Regions from separate parts of the Streptomyces chartreusis genome, predicted to be linked through region 1. Evidence: riboswitches for the same ligand, from Rfam matches in the RefSeq annotation. Region 1 holds a riboswitch; each other region holds the start of a gene.
What was found. A riboswitch is a leader RNA that binds a small molecule or an ion and turns the genes downstream of it on or off. The one in region 1 is predicted to bind cyclic di-AMP.

Region 2: it holds a riboswitch for cyclic di-AMP, as region 1 does, so the genes downstream of both, CP983_RS17965 (transglycosylase SLT domain-containing protein) here and CP983_RS11370 (M23 family metallopeptidase) in region 1, are expected to answer to the same signal.
Region 3: it holds a riboswitch for cyclic di-AMP, as region 1 does, so the genes downstream of both, CP983_RS06365 (LysM peptidoglycan-binding domain-containing M23 family metallopeptidase) here and CP983_RS11370 (M23 family metallopeptidase) in region 1, are expected to answer to the same signal.

The regions. Positions count from the first base shown of each region.
Region 1 covers NZ_CP023689.1:2,733,370-2,735,624, reverse strand. The annotation lists gene CP983_RS11375 (M16 family metallopeptidase) at 1-403, shown strand, start outside; cyclic di-AMP (ydaO/yuaA leader) riboswitch at 617-782, shown strand; gene CP983_RS11370 (M23 family metallopeptidase) at 795-1,580, shown strand; gene CP983_RS11365 (GntR family transcriptional regulator) at 1,769-2,255, shown strand, end outside.
Region 2 covers NZ_CP023689.1:4,205,574-4,207,828, reverse strand. The annotation lists gene CP983_RS17970 (HAD family hydrolase) at 1-23, shown strand, start outside; gene CP983_RS17965 (transglycosylase SLT domain-containing protein) at 76-804, opposite strand; cyclic di-AMP (ydaO/yuaA leader) riboswitch at 810-978, opposite strand; gene CP983_RS44955 (hypothetical protein) at 1,467-1,589, opposite strand; gene CP983_RS17960 (polyprenyl synthetase family protein) at 1,797-2,255, shown strand, end outside.
Region 3 covers NZ_CP023689.1:1,534,908-1,537,162, reverse strand. The annotation lists gene CP983_RS06370 (alpha-galactosidase) at 1-706, shown strand, start outside; cyclic di-AMP (ydaO/yuaA leader) riboswitch at 1,006-1,171, shown strand; gene CP983_RS06365 (LysM peptidoglycan-binding domain-containing M23 family metallopeptidase) at 1,176-2,105, shown strand.

The sequences.
Region 1 (2,255 bases):
GGCGATGCTCGCCATCAGCGGCTCCGTCGACACCCCGAACACCGGTCCGGCCCTGGACGACCTCTGGAAGGTCCTGCGGGGTGTCGCGGCCGAGGGGCTCACCGACGCCGAGCGGGACTTCGCCGTGCAGAACCTCGTCGGGGTGGCGCCGCTGAAGTACGAGACCGCGGCGTCCGTGGCGAACACGCTGGCCGACCAGGTCGAGCAGCACCTGCCCGACGACTACCAGGCGACGCTGTACCAGCAGCTGGCCGCGACCGGCACGGTCGAGGCCACCGCGGCGGCCGTGAGTGCCTTCCCGGTGGACCGTCTGGTGACGATCCTCGTCGGCGACGCGGCCGAGATCCGGGAGCCCGTCGAGGCCCTCGGCATCGGCGAAGTCAAGGTCGTGGCGGCCGAGTAGAGGACGGGCTCGCGCCGTCCGGCGCCACGCGCGTGCAGAGGCCCTGGTGACCCTTGAGTCACCAGGGCCCCCTTATGCCCGAATTGAGGGAGAGGTTGCCTGTCTGGTCTGTGGGATGCGCTACAAAAGCCGCGATCCGTTTGGGGATTGAAAGACGCCGCGTTTAGCGTCTTCCGGGCTGTCCGTCAGGCAGTGCGCCGCGCCCGCGGCACCGGACAGCCATCGCCGAGTCCCCGTAAGGCGCGAGCCTGGGGAGCCGGGGACCCACCCGTAGTCCCTGGGGTGAATCGGACGCCCGCGCGAGTCGCGAGGGGGCCCGTAGGAGACCTTCCTGCTCCGAACCCGTCAGCTAACCCGGTAGGCGAGAGGGAAGGAAAGGACCAGCCACTTCATGGCGTTCACCTGCGCCACGGGGAAGAACCGCCCCACCGGGAAGCACCGTAGGCCCGGCCGGTTCGAGCGCACCACCGCCCGCGCGGCCGGAGTCGCCGCGCTCACCGCCACCGGAGTCGTCGGCACTCTGGCCGCCCCCGCGCTCGCCGCCGAGCCCGCCGCGGAGCAGACCGGCCTCATACCCGTCATCTCCGTCGAGAACTCCATCGCGGCCCAGATCGACGCCCAGGCCATCGCCCAGGAGCGGGCCGCCGCGGAGGCCGCCGCCGCGAAGAAGGCCGCTCAGGAGGCCGCCCGCGAGAAGGCGGCCGCGAAGGCGAAGGCGGAGCGTGAGGCCAAGGAACGCGCCGCCCGCGAGGCCGAGCGCAAGCGCCTGCTGTCGTACGTCTCCCCGATCGCCGGCTCGTACGTCTCCACCGGCTACAAGTCCGGCGGCGCCGTCTGGTCCTCCGGCAGCCACACCGGCGTCGACTTCCACGCCGCCAGCGGCACCTCCGTCCACGCGGTCGGCTCCGGCACCGTCGTCGAGGCCGGCTGGGGCGGGGCGTACGGCAACAACATCGTGATCAAGATGAACGACGGCACGTACACGCAGTACGGCCACCTGTCGTCCATCGGCGTCTCGGTCGGCCAGACCGTCACCCCCGGCCAGCAGATAGGCCTGTCCGGCGCCACCGGCAACGTCACCGGGCCGCACCTGCACTTCGAGGCCCGCACGACGCCGGAGTACGGCTCCGACATCGACCCCGTCGCCTATCTGCGCGGGCACGGCGTGAACGTCTGACGCCACCGCCGCGCACCCTCGAAGCCCCGGCTCCCCGAGCCGGGGCTTTCGTTGTTTCCGGACGTTACGCTGACCAAAAAATATCCATGGATTCCGGCTCGCCGTCGGAAATTCCGGCCGATTGCAATAGAGTCCTCGAGAACACGTCATTCGTCGACGTTTCACGGGGATTAAGGCGGAGGTCGGTCATGCGTATTCCGGCGCACTCGGTGTGCACGGCGATCCGGGACGACATCGTCGCCGGTGTCTACGAGCGCGGCAGCCGGCTCACCGAGGAACTGCTCGCCCGCCGCTACGGCGTCTCCCGTGTCCCCGTGCGCGAGGCCCTGCGCACCCTGGAGGCGGAGGGCTTCGTGGTGACCCGGCGCCACGCGGGCGCGTGCGTCGCCGAACCGACCGAGCAGGAGGCCGCCGACCTGCTGGAGATGCGCGGCCTGCTGGAACCCCTGGGCGCCTCCCGGGCCGCCCAGCGGCGCACCGAGGCCCATCTGAAGGTCCTGCGCGGCCTGGTCAGGCTGGGGCAGGAGCGGGCCAGGCGCGGGAACAGCGACGATCTGCGCTCCCTGGGCAGCTGGTTCCACGAGACGCTCGCCCAGTCCACCGGCAGCCCCGCCCTGACCTCGATACTGGCTCAGCTACGGCACAAGATCGCCTGGATGTACGCCGTGGAGGCGC
Region 2 (2,255 bases), 1.5 Mb from region 1:
CCCTGACGCGTATCACCCGGTAAGGGGTGATACGCGTCGATGGGTGGCTCGCTGCTCCCCGTAGGGCCGCTGCTTCTAGTAGGGCCCGTTCACGTTGTCGATCGAGCCGTAGCGGTCGGCCGCGTAGTTGCACGCGGCCACGATGTTCGCGACGGGGTTGTAGGGGTCGTACACGGTCCCCGGCACGTGGTAGGCCGCGAAGGTGGGGTCGATGACCTGGAGGAGGCCCTTGGACGGGGTGCCGGCCACGGCGTTGGAGTCCCAGTTGTTGATGGCCAGCGGGTTGCCGGACGACTCACGCATGATGTTGCGGTGAATGCCCTCGTACGAACCCGGGATTCCGTTCTGTCCCATGATGTCCAGGGCGTTGCGGATCCAGCCGTCGAGGTTGTCCGGGAACGTCTTCACGGAGGACTGGGTGGCCTGCGCGACGGAGGACTTCTTGGCGGGCGCGGCGGCCTTGGAGGCCGTCTTGCCCGGCGTGCTGACCTTCTTGGTCGCCCGGACCTTCAGGTCGGTGCCCGGGTGGATCAGCCGGGGGTCGTCGCCGATGGCCTTGCGGTTGTCCTTGTAGAGCTGCTTCCAGCCGCCCTGGGAGTCGTAGCGGTCGGCGATGCCGTAGAGCGTGTCGCCCTTCTTGGTGGTGTACGCGACGGAGCCGACCTTCGCCGTCGCGGGCTCGGCGGCGGTTGCGGCGGTCGCGCCCAGGAGGGGGAGGGCGAGAGCGGCGGTGCTGGTTCCGGCGATGACGGCACGGCGGGTGAGCGGGGTGGTGCGGGGGCGGCGGTGCTTGCCTCGGGGCATGGCGCTGTTCCTCTCCGACGCCTGCGAGGTGAGCTGTCGGGTTCGGGCGGGAGATGCCCGGCCGGGCCACCGTGCGGCAGCGCGACTTCACCCCTAGCCGGGCCGGCGCGCCATGAAGGCGTCCGGTCCGGCGGCTTACCTGGGTCCCCCGCTCCTGCCGTGCGTTTGTGAGTTACGTGGGTGGATGACTCGGGCGGCGGCAGGATTAGGCGTCCGCCCGACGAGCGGGAACGTATGCGAGAGCACATGCCCGGAACAAGTGCCGTCGTCACCTGTAGGGCAGTTTGACCTTGGTCTGAGGCGAATGAGGCGCTTGATCCTTTGCGGTTGTTAATCCTCAACTTGCTTTCGGGGCAAGGCGGGAAGGGATGCTGTCGGAGGGGTGTGTCGACGGGCGTGAGTGACCCAACTCACTGGCAGGCGCAAGAGCGGCAAATCGGGCAATGGCTCCAACTCGCCTTTATCCGGCTGTCCGTGGAGTCCGTTTTTCCCGTGCTGGACGGAAAAGCGCGCCTTCGCCCTGCGTGCGGACCGCCTCGCGATGATCTCCGTTCCGTCCAACGTGCGTGCGCGCAAGGGGAGTTCCGTCGCGCCATGGCCAGCGCTTCCGGGCGCATATGTCGACCCTGAGGGTGGAACCTCGTGCGCGGTGCGAGTCGTTGTCATGGCAGTCCTCCGTCCGGCCGGCGGAGGGTGTGATCGGTGAGCCGGCCGTCGACGGGGGAGGTCAGATGGGTGAGGGCGGCCGGGACGGCCGGGACGGCGGCGGGGCCGGTTCGGGACACGGCTCGCTACTTCCGTATAAGTCGATCGATATCCGGCCTTATCAGGTGATCAAAAACATACCGGCCGTGATCCGATACCGCCCGTGGTGGACGGGTGGGCGGCATCGGTGATCGAAACCTGACCGGATACGCTGACTTGAGTGATGGCAGCGACCTATCGACAAACCGTGTAACAGCCAGTGGACACCAGCAGACAGGAGACCCCTCGTGACCGTCGTCGGGCCGTTCGGGCTGAGCGTGCGGGACCAGGCTCTGGAAGCCGATGTCCAGGCCGGATTGGCGGCTGTCGAGGAGGGATTGCTCGAAGCCACCAAGAGTGAGGTCCCCTTCATCACCGAGGCCGCCCAGCATCTGGTGCGGGCGGGTGGGAAGCGGTTCCGGCCGCTGCTGGTGATGCTCGCGGCCCAGTTCGGGGACCCGTACGCGCCGGGGGTCGTCCCCTCGGCCGTCGTCGTCGAGCTCACCCATCTGGCCACGCTGTACCACGACGACGTGATGGACGAGGCGGCCGTACGGCGCGGGGTCGACAGCGCGAACGCCCGCTGGGGGAACTCCGTCGCCGTGCTGACCGGCGACTTCCTCTTCGCGCGGGCCTCGCACATCCTCGCCGACCTCGGGCCCGAGGCGGTCCGGGTGCAGGCCGAGGCGTTCGAGCGGCTGGTCACC
Region 3 (2,255 bases), 1.2 Mb from region 1:
CGGTGAGGCGTATCCGCAGCGCCTGTGGGTCGACCATGTGCGTGCCCTGTACGACCTGCTGGACCGGCTGCGCGCCGCTCACCCCGGCGTCGCCTTCGAGTCCTGCTCGGGCGGCGGCGGGCGCATCGACCTCGGCGTGCTCGGCCGTACGGACCAGGTGTGGACCTCGGACAACACCGACCCGCTCGACCGGCTCGCCATCCAGCACGGCTTCAGCCAGATCCACCCGGCCCGGGCCATGGCCGCCTGGGTCACCGACAGCCCGAACGCCATGCTCAACCACCGTGCCAGCTCGCTGCGCTTCCGCTTCGTGAGCGCGATGGCCGGGGTGCTCGGGGTCGGCGGCGACCTCGCGCGGTGGACCGAGGAGGAGCTCGCCGAGGCCGGGGAGTGGGTGACGCTCTACAAGGAGATCCGGCCCCTGGTGCAGCGCGGCGACCTGTACCGGTTGCGGCCTCCGCGGGGCGGGCTGAGCGCGGTGCAGTACGTGCTCGGGGGCGAAACGGTCGTTCTGGCCTGGCTCCAGGCGCAGAGCTACGGCGAGCCTCTTCCGGCGCTCCGGCTGCGGGGTCTGGATCCGACAGCTGCGTATCAATGCCTTGAAACGGGCGAAATTCACCGAGGGGCCGTATTGGTGCATCACGGACTGCGGGCCGGCTTGAAGGGTGACCTCGATGCGGCAGTTATTCGCCTCCGTCGCATCTAGGTGATCTGTCCGAATTGGCGTCTTCATTCCAACTCGCTCTGCAATAAAGAAAGCTGGAGCAGTGTCACGTGAGGAGCGTCATAGCCGTGACGGTGCGTCGCCCGTCATGTCCACGTAATTCATAGGCTTTTCAAGGGGCTTTGAGTCGGACGACAGTCCCATATTTCACGCACGGTGACGGCTAATTCCCACAAGGGATCAACAGGAACGCATTCGGACGGAACCTCTCACTTGTTCCCATGCGTCTTCCTCGCTTACGTTCGCCACCAATCCGGACGGACGCCCAATCCTGCCGCCGCTCGGATTCCGCGCAAACTCACCCGTGCACGGCAGGAGCGGGGGACCCACAGGTACAACCGCCTGTTCCGGTCTCCGGAACGGCTAGGGGTCAAGTCGCGCCACGGCGCGGCCGGGCATCTCCAGCCCGCACCCGACAGCTCACCTCGCAGGCGCCGGAGAGGAATTCGTCATGCCCGCGAAGGGTAAGCATCGCCGTCCGAAGTCCCTGCGCTTCACCCGCTCCATCGCCGTCGCCGGAACCGGTGGCGCCGCTCTCGCTCTTCCCCTCATGGGAGCCACCGGCGCCCACGCCGCTCCCTCGCAGTCCGTTTCGGAAAAGGCCGTTCAGTCCCTTCCGATCGCCGGCCAGAAGGCCGCCGACAAGAAGGCCGCCCAGAAGAAGGCGGACGTGCGGACCTATTCGGTGAAGGTCGGCGATTACCTTTCGAAGATCGCCGACGAGCAGAACGTCAGCGGTGGCTGGAAGAAGCTCTACGCCGACAACCGTGAGGCCGTCGGCTCCGACCCGTCGCTGATCCACCCGGGTCTCAAGCTCGCCGTCGGCGGCAAGAAGGCCGCGACGACCGCCCCCAAGTCGTCGCCCTCCAAGCCCTCTTCGGCGTCCAAGTCGTCCGCGAAGGACTCGTCCGCCGCGAAGCCCGCCGCGCCGAAGAAGGCGACCGCGGCCGCCGAGACCACCAGCACCGTCAACGGCTTCTCCGCCCCGCTGTCCGGCGCCTCCCTCGGCACCGGCTACAAGGTCGCGGGCAGCATGTGGTCCAGCGGCTACCACACCGGCGTCGACTTCGCCGCCGCCACCGGCACCCCGCTGAAGGCGGTCGGCGCGGGCACCGTCGTCTCGGCCGGCTGGGGCGGCGCGTACGGCAACCAGGTCGTCATCCAGCTCGCCGACGGTTACTACGCCCAGTACGCCCACCTGTCCTCGCTCTCGGTCTCCAGCGGCCAGACCGTGACCGCGGGCCAGCAGATCGGCCTCTCCGGCGCGACCGGCAACGTCACCGGCCCGCACCTGCACTTCGAGATCCGCACCACGCCGGACTACGGCTCGGACGTGGACCCGGTCGCCTACCTGCGCGCCAAGGGTGTCGCCATCGGCTGACGCGGCGCCACGCCAGAACCACCTGCCTGACACACGGCCGAAGGCCGGACCCCGATCCCCGGGTCCGGCCTTCGGTATGTTGCGCCCACAACACCCCTGTTCAAAGGGTTATTCCACGTTTGGTGAACACTTTAGGAGTGGCTTATCTCA